DNA from 2 places in the Bradyrhizobium sp. USDA 4506 genome. Region 2 is predicted to be linked to the other one. Evidence: riboswitches for the same ligand, from Rfam matches in the RefSeq annotation. Region 2 holds a riboswitch; the other holds the start of a gene.
The links. A riboswitch is a leader RNA that binds a small molecule or an ion and turns the genes downstream of it on or off. The one in region 2 is predicted to bind cobalamin.
Positions count from the first base shown of each region.

Region 1: it holds a riboswitch for cobalamin, as region 2 does, so the genes downstream of both, ACVIHF_RS32495 (TonB-dependent receptor) here and ACVIHF_RS08765 (DUF1636 family protein) in region 2, are expected to answer to the same signal.

Region 1 covers NZ_JBSSBM010000002.1:6,418,069-6,423,893, reverse strand. The annotation lists gene ACVIHF_RS32510 (ATP-grasp domain-containing protein) at 1-75, shown strand, start outside; gene ACVIHF_RS32505 (ABC transporter substrate-binding protein) at 94-1,086, opposite strand; gene ACVIHF_RS32500 (hypothetical protein) at 1,291-1,464, opposite strand; gene ACVIHF_RS32495 (TonB-dependent receptor) at 1,577-3,859, opposite strand; cobalamin riboswitch at 3,969-4,166, opposite strand; gene ACVIHF_RS32490 (FecCD family ABC transporter permease) at 4,279-5,322, shown strand; gene ACVIHF_RS32485 (ABC transporter ATP-binding protein) at 5,319-5,825, shown strand, end outside.
Region 2 covers NZ_JBSSBM010000002.1:1,402,655-1,408,479, reverse strand. The annotation lists gene cobN (cobaltochelatase subunit CobN) at 1-2,111, opposite strand, end outside; gene cobW (cobalamin biosynthesis protein CobW) at 2,111-3,145, opposite strand; gene ACVIHF_RS08765 (DUF1636 family protein) at 3,142-3,516, opposite strand; cobalamin riboswitch at 3,611-3,822, opposite strand; gene cobO (cob(I)yrinic acid a,c-diamide adenosyltransferase) at 3,859-4,512, shown strand; gene ACVIHF_RS08755 (cobyric acid synthase) at 4,524-5,825, shown strand, end outside.

The DNA.
Region 1 (5,825 bases), 5.0 Mb from region 2:
GCGCGCGGCGGCTTTGGCGCGCATCTGCTCGATCGCGGCAGCATCAAGGCGATCGAGAACGGCGATTTCCGCTAGTATCCCTCCAGCGCGAATTCACCGCACGATCTTGTCTGCGCGCTTCAAGAGCTCCGGTGGAATCTCGACGCCCACGGCCTGGGCCGCCTGGAGATTGAATATCAGCTCTCGCTTGGTGACGACGCCGACTGGCAGGTCGCCCGGCTTCGCGCCCTTGAAAATCTTGTCGGCGAATGTCGCAAACTCGCGCCATGTATCGGCGACGTTGGCCCCATAAGTAATCACCCCGCCCGCGTCCGCCTGGCCGCCGGGAAACATTGCCGGCAAGCGGTTCTTGATGGCCAGTTCACCGACTCGTTTTCGATTGCTCCAGGGCACCGGCACTTCAAGGACCAGCAGCGCCTCCGCGCGCTCCTTTGCCATCCCGGCAATCGCGGCCTCCAGATCGTCCGCACCCTTGACCTTCACGATTTGCGGCTCCAGCCCCAGCGCCTTGGCTGCGGCCTCGTTGGCGCGGTCAATCGGGGCGAGCCCGCGTTCATCCGCGCCGGGGATCGTTTGATCACTGAGAATCGCAACGCGCGTGATCCCGGGGAATGCCTCCTTCAGAAGCTTGAACTGGTCGCTGGCCTGCTGCTGATCAAGGTTGGTGAGGCCCGTGACATTGCCTCCTGGCTTGTCCATCGAGGCGACAAGCTTCAACGCGACCGGATCGGTGACGATCGCAAAGATCACCGGGATCGTCGACGTGGCCTTCTGCGACGCCACCGACGCCGGGCCGCCGAGTGCAAGGATAACATCCACATTCGCACCGACCAGCTCCGAGGCGAGGCCCGGAAGGCGCTCGAGCTTCGATTCGGCAAATCGCGGTTCGATGACGATGTCGCGTCCTTCGAGATAGCCGCGGTCGGCGAAGTCGCTCAGAAGATTTTTCTTGATGGAATCGAAGAGCGGCGACGGGCCGCCGTTGACGAGGATTCCTACTTTCCTGGGAGCTTGTTGCGCATCGGACGGGTCGCACATCGACGCGATCATGCAGAAGACCGTGAGCACTGCCTTCGCAAATCTCATGGCACCGCCCCCCAGCAAGGACCCAGCGTCCATGCGAGCCTAGCATTCAGGGGGTGGGCAACCAATCCGGAAGGGTGGTCCGGCCCATGACCTCGCTGCGACCTAATGTCTGCTTGGCGAGGATGAGCCGGGCTCGGTAGTTCGCAACCTACGAGGCCGCCGCGCGCGACTGCGCGGGATCGGTCGATCGATCTTCGCCGCGCCTCACAACGGCTCGTCATCATTGCCGTAGCGGTCGAGCTTCGGCGTGGCGATGTCGCCGTCCTCGTAGTACTCGTCGTCCTGTAGCGCTGCGGGTGGCGGAGGTTTCTTCGACTTGTCGTCGGCCTTGTCTTTGGTCTTCGTGCCGCCCTTGGTCTGCTTCCCGGCCTTGGCCATGCGTTTCCCCTGCGCGGGTCAAATCAGCTGCCGGAACTCTACCCCAGTTTCCGTGCGTTTGTAATATTCGGAGACGGTGCGGCGGGGCACACCCGCCCCACCGGATCATGCTCTAGAACGTCGCGCCGGCCTTTACCATGTAGGTGCGGCCGGGCAGCGGGTAGGCCGAGAAGCGGCCCTCGGTGAACGTGCTCGCGATGGCGTAGTCGTAATAGAGCGCGTTGAACAGGTTGTTCACGCTCAGCGACCAGAAGAAGCGGTCAACTTGCCCGCTCAGCTTGATATCGGCGGTGGCGTTGCCGGGAATCCGGCTCTGGGTGTTGGCCTGGTCGTTGTCCATGATGCGCGAGCTCCAGGCCCGCACCGTGGCGTCGAACACCAGATAGTTCTGCCAGATATTCCAGGTGACGCCGAGATTGCCGGTGTAGCGCGACACCAGCGGCACGTCGTTGCCGGCCCAGATGCCTTCGCGGAACACCGCGCGGGTGATCGCCATGCCGCCGCGCAGGGTGACGCTGTCGCTGACCTTGAGCGCCGCGCTGGTCTCCGAGCCGTAGCGGCGGGTGGGGTCGAGGTTGGTGTTGAAGAACAGCACCGGGTTGAAATGGATCTCGTTCTCGAGATCCATCAGATAGACGCTGGACTGGACCTGGAAGCGGTTGGTCCTGACGCGAAAGCCGCCCTCGACATCCTGCGAGGTCTGGGTCTTGAGCTGGAAATTCTGCGGGATCGGGGCGAAGGTCAGTGGGTCGAATGACGGACCCGACGCGACGCGTTCGTCGACATCAGGCGTGCGGAATGCGCGTGCCGCGCGGCCGAACACCGAGAAAGTGTCGGTCAGGCGATGCTCGATGCCGACATGCAGCGCGTATTGCGTCTCGTTGCTGTCGAGCGGTGCCGCCTGGGTGTCGAATGCGAATGGCGCATTCGGGTCGTAGCGATCGCGCGCCGAGATGCTGGTGTTCTGAACCCGCGCGCCGTAGGAGAAGTCGGTCGTCGGCAACAGGCCCAGCGTATGTTGCCAATAGCCGGCCACGGACTGCTGCTCGATACTGTAGATGTGGAACGGGTCGACGCCCTGATAGGCGCCGCGCGCCTCGCGGAAGGTCGAATCGTAATAGTCGATGCCGGTCAGGATCGTCGACGGCACGCCCAGCATCACGTTCTTGACGCTGAGCCGCGGCGTCAGCGACCAGGTCTGCAGCGCGGCGTCATTGTAGGTCGAGGCGAAGCTGATGGTCGGCACCGTGCCGAAGAAGCCGCTCTGCGTCTCGCGCTGCCGCCAGCCGCCGTCGACGATGAGGTCGACGCCGTTCATCAGCGTCTTGGTGAAGCCGGCGGTGACGCTGGCGGTCTGCTGGTTGGCATAGTCGAAGGGCGTCGCGGCGCCGCGGCGATCGGTGAGCAGCTCGTTCACGCCGATCGACGGATCGACCAGCCGTCCGCCGGGTAGGCCGAGCTTCTGGTCGCTGCCGGTGACGGTCAGGAAGGCGGTGAGATCCGGCGTCGTGTAGTTGATGTTGCCGACGGCGTTGCGCTGGTCGAGCGCATTGTTGACGCGGTAGCCGTCCGACTTGATGCCGTTGCCGTAGAACGAGGTGGACCACGGGCCGGAATTGAGTGCCGCGGAGACCGCGGCCATGCGGGTGTTGAACGAGCCAACTCCGGCCTCGGCCCGCATCGTCGTCGGCGGGCCGCCGACGCCGGTCTTGGTGATGATGTTGACGACGCCGCCCACCGCGTTGTCGCCGTAGAGCACCGCGCCGCTGTTGCCGCGCGTGATCTCGATGCGCTCGATCGAATCGAGCGGAATCGTGGTGAGGTCGAAGCCGGCCTTGTCGACGTCGTTGAGGCGGCGGCCGTTGAGCAGGAAGAGGGTATTGTCGGTCGCGAACGCGCCGAAGCCGCGCAGGTCGACCGACGTCTTGGCGCCGTTCGGTCCGCCATAGGGCGTTTGCAGCTGCACGCCCGGCACCTGCGCGAGGATCTCGGGCAACGACTGCACCGGCGAATGCGCGATGTCGTCGGCGGTGATCACGGCCGAGGAGGTGCCGACAATGCCGGCGAACTGGCGGCCGCCGGTGCCGCCCGTTCCGGTGGCCACACCGGTCCCTGTCGTGCCCGATCCGGCTCCGCTGCCTGTATTGTTGCCTTGCGAGGTGCCCGGCGCCGGGCGTCGCGGCGCCGGCGCTTCGTCAGCGGCCGGCCTGGCGCGCGTGACGTTCTGGTCGCCCGGCTTGGTGACTTCGATCGCCGGCAGCTGATCGGGAGCGGGTGCCTGCTGCGCCCGCGCTGCGGAGACAAGGAATGCCGGCGCGAGCATCGTCGCCGGCGCGATCATCGTCGACGCGAGCAGAAGCGCGCGGCGCCGCCGATGGAAAGGGAAGGAGAACATAAGAAAGGCCTCGGCAACGTCAGTGGCACGTCACCGCGAACCAGTCTCACCATCGTGCTCACAGCATCAGGTGAAGCTCATGCCTGTACTCCCCGACCGGCAGCATCGCGTGTGACCACGGCTGACGGCAGGTCTCCTGGCTCGCGGGTCGTTACCCTTCGTCGCCTTCCCAGGACCGAGATTCCCAGTGGCCTGTGACGAAGGATTCACCGCATACAGTTGCGGGGGCAGCCGCGGCGTTGGGGAAGTTTCCCCGTACCGCATTCCCTTTTCATCTCATGAAAGAACCGTCATGTTCATCTAGGGTTCGGCCGGGTAGCAAAGTCAATCCGGCGGAAGTCGGGCAATGGCCGTGCGGCCACGGTTTTTGTCGAGTGTCGCTTGTCTGCCACGACGATCGCTGTAAGAGCATGGATCCGATGAGCGTGCAGGATTTTGCCTTGGCGGCCGAGGTCGCGGCGCGGCGCCGGTGGGGCGCCACCGCGGCGCTGCTCGCGCTTGTGCTGCTGCTGCTGGTGATCTCGCTCGGCATCGGGCCGGTGCGGCTGTCGCCGCTCGCGGTGATCGAGGCGCTGTTCGGCGGCGGCAGCGATGTGGCGCAGGTGATCGTGCGCGAGATCCGCCTGCCGCGCACCATCCTGGCATTCGCGATCGGCGGTATTCTTGGGCTGTCAGGCGCGGCGCTGCAAGGGTTGCTGCGCAACCCGCTGGCCTCGCCGTCGCTGTTCGGCGCGCCGCAATCGGCCGCCTTCGGCGCGGTGCTGGTGATCGCGCTGGGCCTCGCCGATGTGCGCTCCTACGCGCTGCCGGTGGTGGCGATCATCGCCGCGTTCGGCTCGGTGTTCGCGCTGCTTGCGATCGCCGGCCGCAATGCCGGGCTGTTGATCCTGATCCTCGCCGGGCTCGCGATCTCGAGCTTTGCGGGAGCCGCGACCGCGCTGGTGATGAATCTCTCGAGCAATCCGTTCGTGGTGCTGGAGATCGCGTTCTGGCTGCTCGGCTCGCTGGAAGACCGCAGCTTCCAGCACGTCGCGCTGGCGCTGCCCTTCATTATCGCAGGCGCCGCCATCCTGCTCAGCCAGGCGAGCGCCTTCCGCGCGCTGACGCTTGGCGAGGAGGCGGCGCAGAGCCTCGGCGTCGACGTCGGGCGGTTGCGGCTCTTCGTGATCACGGGCGTGGCGCTCGGCGTCGGCGGCGCGGTCGCAGTCACCGGCACGATCGGTTTCATCGGCCTCGTCGCGCCGCATCTGATGCGTCCCGTGATCGGTCACGATCCGGCGCGGCTCTTGGTGCCGAGCGCGCTCACCGGCTCGGCGCTGCTGCTCGCCGCCGACATCGCGGTGCGCATCATTCCCTCGACCTCAGACATCAAGGTCGGCGTGCTGACCTCGATCATCGGCGTGCCGTTCTTCCTCTATCTGATCATGCGCGAACGCCGCGCGCTCGGCGGAGGCGTGGCATGACGCTGCTCTCGGCTGCCGCGCTCAATGCCTCGCTCGGCAGCCGCAAGGTGCTGCACGATGTCTCCCTGTCGTTGCCATCGGGCCATCTGGTCGCGCTGGTCGGGCCGAACGGCGCCGGCAAGACCACGCTGCTGCGCGCGCTGGCCGGGCTGATCCCGTCGGGCGGCGAGATCCGGATCGGCGGCGATGCGCTGGCGTCGCTGCCGCTGCGCGAGCGCGCGAAACGTTTCGCCTATCTGCCGCAGGGCCACATGGTGCACTGGCCGCTGCCGGCACGCGATATCGTCGCGCTCGGCCGCTATCCGCACGGTGCGACCGATCCGGCGCGGCTGTCGCAGACGGATGTGGAGGCGGTGCTGCGCGCGATGCAGGCGGTCGACGTCGCTGAGTTCAGCGATCGCCGCGTCACCGAACTCTCCGGCGGCGAGCGCAGCCGCGTCGCACTGGCCCGGGTGCTCGCGGTGGAGGCGCCCGTGATCCTCGCCGACGAGCCGACGGCCTCG
Region 2 (5,825 bases):
TAGGGCGAGCCCGACGGCCCCGGCGCCACGCGCCGCCCCGCGAGCGCATCGCGCAGCGCCGCCCTCTCCGCCTCACCGCAAGCGCCCTGCCCGAACACATGCAAGCCGTCGCCGAATTGGCTTTCCTTGAGGTCGCAGACGAAACGATCGATCTGCGGAATGGCCTCGGCCGCGGAGACCGACGCGGCGAGACCGAGATCGTCCTCCAGCCCGGCGATGCGCGCTTCGTCGCGGATCGCGGCGATCAGGCGCTGCCGCCGCGCCGGATCGAGACCGTCGGCGGTCGAATACTCATCGAGCAAGCGCTCGAGATTGCGCAAGCCTTCCGGCACCGCGGCCTTCGCGAGCGGCGGCGGCAGATGGCCGATCGTCACGGCACCGATCCGGCGCTTGGCCTGCGCCGCCTCGCCGGGATCGTTGACGATGAAGGGATAGACAACAGGCAGATCGCCGATCAGCGCCTCCGGCCAGCATGCGGGCGACAGCGCAACCGACTTGCCGGGCAGCCATTCCAGCGTTCCATGCGCGCCGATGTGGACGACGGCATCGATGGCCTGCTGCCTGAGCCACAGATAGAACGCGACATAGGCATGGCGCGGCGTGCGTGAGAGATCGTGATAGTCGGCGTCGCGCTGCCCTACCTCACCGCGCTCCGGCTGAACGGCAATGACCGATTTGCCGCAACAGATCGCAGCGAAATGAAATGCGCCGTCACGGCAATCCCGATCATCCTCCGGCGCGCCCCATGCGCGGCTGAGATCGTCCTGCAGCAGTTCGGGAAGGCCGGAAAGCGCCGCGCGATAGTCGGCGACGTTCCACGTCAAAGTCCTCCGCAAAAGAATGTCGCCTAGCGACCGCACCGGCTCAAGGTCAAATCCCGCAGCCGCGAGATCGGTCAGCAACGCCTCGACTGAAGCCAGCGCATCGAGGCCGACGGCATGCGCGATCTGATGCGGGCGGCCGGGATAGTTCGAGAGCACCAGCGCGAGCCGCTTCTCCTGTGCCGGCTTGCCGGCAAGCCGATGCCAAGCGGCCACGCGTGCGGCAATTGCAGCGACGCGCTCGGCATCCGGTCGATGCGCAAGATGCGCGAATTGCAGCTCGGGATCGCGCTCACCAGGCGATTTGAAGCTCACGACCCCTGTGAACAGGCGGCCGTCGACCTCCGGCAGCACCACATGCATCGCGAGATCGCCCGGCGACAGGCCGCGAAGCGACAAGGCCCAATCCTCGCGCCGCGCGGTCGACAGCGCGACCTGGAACACCGGGCATGATGCGGCGTCGAAGGGCGTCGTGCCGTCGTCACCGGCCGCGGAAAACGCGGTCGCATTGACGATCGCCGCTGGAGCGCATTGCGCGAACTGAACGCGCAGCCAATCGGCCACGCCCGCCGCCTTCAATGAAGTGACGAACACGCCATGAGCATCAAAGCCCCGCTCACGCAATGCATCGATCAATGCATCGACCGGTGCCGTGTCGCCGGCCGCGAGATAAGAACGATAAAACGTAACCAGCACGCGCGGCCGGCCATCCGGTGCCGGCAACGCCGCGATGGCTCCGCGCCGGGGATCGTAGACGCCGATCTCGGGAAGATCGATCTCGCCGACCACCGGCCCGGCATAGAGTCCGGACGCCAGCGCCAGTTGCGCGATCACGGCCTGAGCGGCAACCGGGCCGCCCTTGTCGCACAACACCTTCAGACGGCGCAGCGTCGAGACCGGCAAGGTCGAGAATTCATCCAGCCGCTGATCGTCGCGGCCATCGGCCGGCAGCACGACCAGGGCGATGCCGCGCTCCTTCGCCAGCCGATGCACCGCGGCCAGCCCGTATGACCAATAGGGCTCGCCGCCGATCAGCCGCACCAGAATGCCGCGGGCGTGCGAGAGCGTCCGCTCGATATAGGTATCGACCGACAGCGGATGGCGCAGCTCCGCGAGATTGGCGAGCCGCAGCGACGGCAGCGCAGCACGGCCGCGCCGCCAGCCGGCCGCGAAGGCAGCAAGATCGCTGTCGGAAAACGACAACACCACGAGATCGGCCGGATCCTGGCCGAGGTCCCTTGGCGTCGCGGTCTCCTCAAGGCCGCGGCTCTCGCGGAAGACGACGTGCATCAGACACCAAGCCGTGCCCTGATCGCGGCTTCATCGATGTCGGCATGTTCGCCGATCACGACGAGCTTCGACTGCCGCGCCCGGGCACCCCAGGGCATGTCGAACTGATGCCGCACCCGCTCGCCGACCGATTGCACCAACAGCCGCATCGGCTTGCCTTCGACCGCGATGTAGCCCTTGGCGCGCAGCACGTTCTGCTCGCGCGCCAGCCCCTTGATCGAGGCGACCAGCGCGTCGACATCCGAAACTTCCGGAAGATCGATCACGACGGAATTGAAATCGTCGTGCTCGTGTTCCTCCTCGCCATCGTGATGCGACGGCCGCGCCGCGAGATCGCTTTCCGCCGCCGCCCCGAGCCCGAGGATCACGCGCGCGTCGATCGTGCCGTCGACGACGGGCAACATCGGCACCTCGCGCGGCATCTCGGCCGCGATCACCGCTTTCGCTGCCTTGATCCCCTCCGCCCCGGCGAGATCCGCCTTGGTCAGCAGCACGATATCGGCACAGGCGATCTGGTCCTCGAACACTTCCGACAGCGGCGTCTCGTGGTCGAGATTGTCGTCCGCTGCACGCTGCGCATCCACCGCGGCCGGATCAGGCGCAAAACGGCCGGCGGCGACGGCCTCGGCGTCGGCGAGCGCGATCACGCCGTCGACCGTGATCCGCGAACGGATCTCCGGCCAGTCGAACGCTTTCAGCAGCGGCTTCGGCAGGGCGAGCCCCGAGGTCTCGATCACGATGTGATCGGGCTTCACGTTCCGCGCCAGCAACTGCTCCATCGCCGGGATGAAATCGTCGGCGACGGTGCAGCAGATGCAGCCATTGGCGAGCTCGACGATGTTCTCGGCCGGACAATTGGCGTCGGCGCACGACTTCAGGATGTCGCCGTCGACGCCTTCGCTGCCGAATTCGTTGACCAGCACCGCGAGCTTCTTGCCGTTGGCATTGCGGATCAGATGCTGGATCAGCGTCGTCTTGCCGGAGCCGAGAAAGCCGGTCACGACGGTGACCGGAATTTTGGCGAGCGTGGTCATTCTGCGGCCTCCGGCACGACGGGAAGAGGTGGAATGCGGGCGAGCGATTGCTTGCGGAAGATTTCCGGACGGCTGCGCCACGGCACGATGCCGTCGGGCGCCGCCGCATAGGCGGAGGCACCGGCGATCACATCCGCGGCATTATCAGCGGACAGTCGGCCGTAGACATAGGACCAGCGCCCCGGCGCGCTGAGCGCGACCGAGCAGCCCTGGCTGCAGGCCGACAGGCATGCGACGGGAACCAGATTGACGTCATCGGGCACGCCGGCCTCGACAAGCGCGGCATGCAGGCGTGCACCGGGCGCGAGTTCACCTTCCGCCGACGTCTGGCCGGCGCGGCAGGTGATGCAGACATGAAGTGTGACGCTCATCGCCCTTCCTGGATTGACAGCGGGAAGCGATGAGGCACACGAACCGATTTTGGACAGGTTCGTTCCCCGTCGCGGAACACCCCGTCCGCCGGTTTCACAACATGCTGCGTTGGCAGGTCTCCCGGCTTGCGGAGCAGGTTTTACCCTTCGATGCCCACCTTCCCGACTCCGTATGGAATCAGTGGCTTGGGCATCTCTCCGGTCACGGTCGCGGGGGCGGCTGCGCTTCGGGCCCGATTTAGCGGAGCCCTATCGCATTCCCTCTTCGCCTGTCGTAGGACAGGAACCAACGCAGGACCACCATTCGTCCAAGCCTCGCACTTGTCAAGCCGAAGGAATGTGATGACTTCTGATGGAAAGGACGCTGAAGACGGCGCCGTCGGCACCGATCTTTCGCCGGATGCGCGCCACGCGGACAAGATGGCGAAAAAGAAGGCCGCCCGCGACCGCATCATGGCGACCAAGAGCGGTGAAAAGGGCCTGATCATCGTTCATACCGGCGCCGGCAAAGGAAAATCGTCCTCCGCGTTCGGCATGATCGTGCGCTGTGTGGCTCACGGCTTTCCCTGCGCCGTGGTGCAGTTCATCAAGGGCGCCTGGGATACCGGCGAGCGCCGCCTGCTCACCGGGCATTTCGGCGATCTCTGTCAATTTCACGCCATGGGCGAAGGCTTTACCTGGGAGACGCAGGATCGCGCCCGCGACATCGCGGCAGCGCAAGCCGGCTGGGAAAAGGCCAGGCAGCTGATCGCGGACCCGAGCCTGCGCATGGTCGTGCTCGACGAGATCAACATCGCGCTACGCTACGATTACCTTGCGATCGCCGATGTCGTCGACTTCCTGACCACGTCGAAGCCGCCGATGACCCATGTCGTGCTCACCGGGCGCAACGCCAAGGAGGAGCTGATCGAGATTGCCGATCTGGTCACCGAGATGACGCTGGTAAAGCATCCGTTCCGCTCCGGCATCAAGGCCCAGCCGGGCGTCGAGTTCTGACGGGCATCACGATGGCGCGCGCATTGATGATCCAGGGAGCCGGCTCGGACGTGGGCAAATCGCTCATCGTCGCCGGCCTCGCCCGCGCCGCCCGACGGCGCGGCCTGCGCGTGCTGCCGTTCAAGCCGCAGAACATGTCGAACAACGCCGCCGTGACCGTCGATGGCGGCGAGATCGGACGCGCGCAGGCATTGCAGGCGCTCGCCGCCGGCGTCGAGCCGCACACCGACATGAACCCGGTGCTGCTCAAGCCCGAGACCGATGTCGGCGCCCAGATCATCGTGCACGGCAAACGGATCGCCACCGCACGCGCGCGCGAATATGCCGGCATGAAACCATCGCTGATGGGCGCGGTGCTGGAGAGTTTTGCGCGCCTGAAGCAGCGCGCCGATCTGGTGCTGGTCGAGGGCGCCGGCAGCCCCGCCGAGGTCAACTTACGCAAAGCCGATATCGCCAATATGGGTTTTGCGCGCAAAGCAGACGTGCCCGTGGTGCTGGTCGGCGACATCGACCGCGGCGGCGTGATCGCGCAGCTCGTCGGCATCAAGACGGTGATCGACCCTGATGATGCCGCGATGATCCAGGGCTTTATCATCAACAAATTCCGCGGCGATCCGACATTGTTCGATGACGGCTATCGCTTGATCGAAGAGCGCACCGCCTGGCGCGGATTTGGCGTGCTGCCCTGGTTCGTCCGCGCCGGCGAACTTCCGGCCGAAGATGCGCTCGGGCTCGGCGAGGCGCGCAAGCCGGGCCAGTGCAAGATCGCGTTCCTTGCGCTGTCGCGGATCGCCAATTTCGACGACCTCGATCCGCTGAAGCTGGAGCCCGGCGTCGATCTCGTGATGGTACGTCCGGGCGAAGCCATCCCAGGTGATGCGAAGCTCGTCATCCTGCCCGGCTCGAAATCGACCCGCGGCGATCTCGCCTTCCTGCGCGCGCAGGGCTGGGACATCGATCTCTTGGCACATCATCGCCGCGGCGGCCATGTCCTCGGCCTGTGCGGCGGATATCAGATGCTTGGTCAGACCGTCGCCGACCCTGAAGGGATCGAGGGGCCCGCCGGCGAAACACGCGGCCTCGGGCTGCTCGATGTCGCAACCACCATGACCGAACAGAAGACGCTGACGCGCGCCAGCGCGGTGCATGCCGCGACCAGCCAGCCGATCAACGCCTATGAAATCCATATCGGGCGCACCGACGGCCCGGATCGCGCGCGGCCCTTTGCATCACTCGACGGTACGGCTGAGGGCGCTGTCTCCGCAGATGGGCGCGTTCACGGCAGCTATCTGCACGGCCTGTTCGCCTCGGAC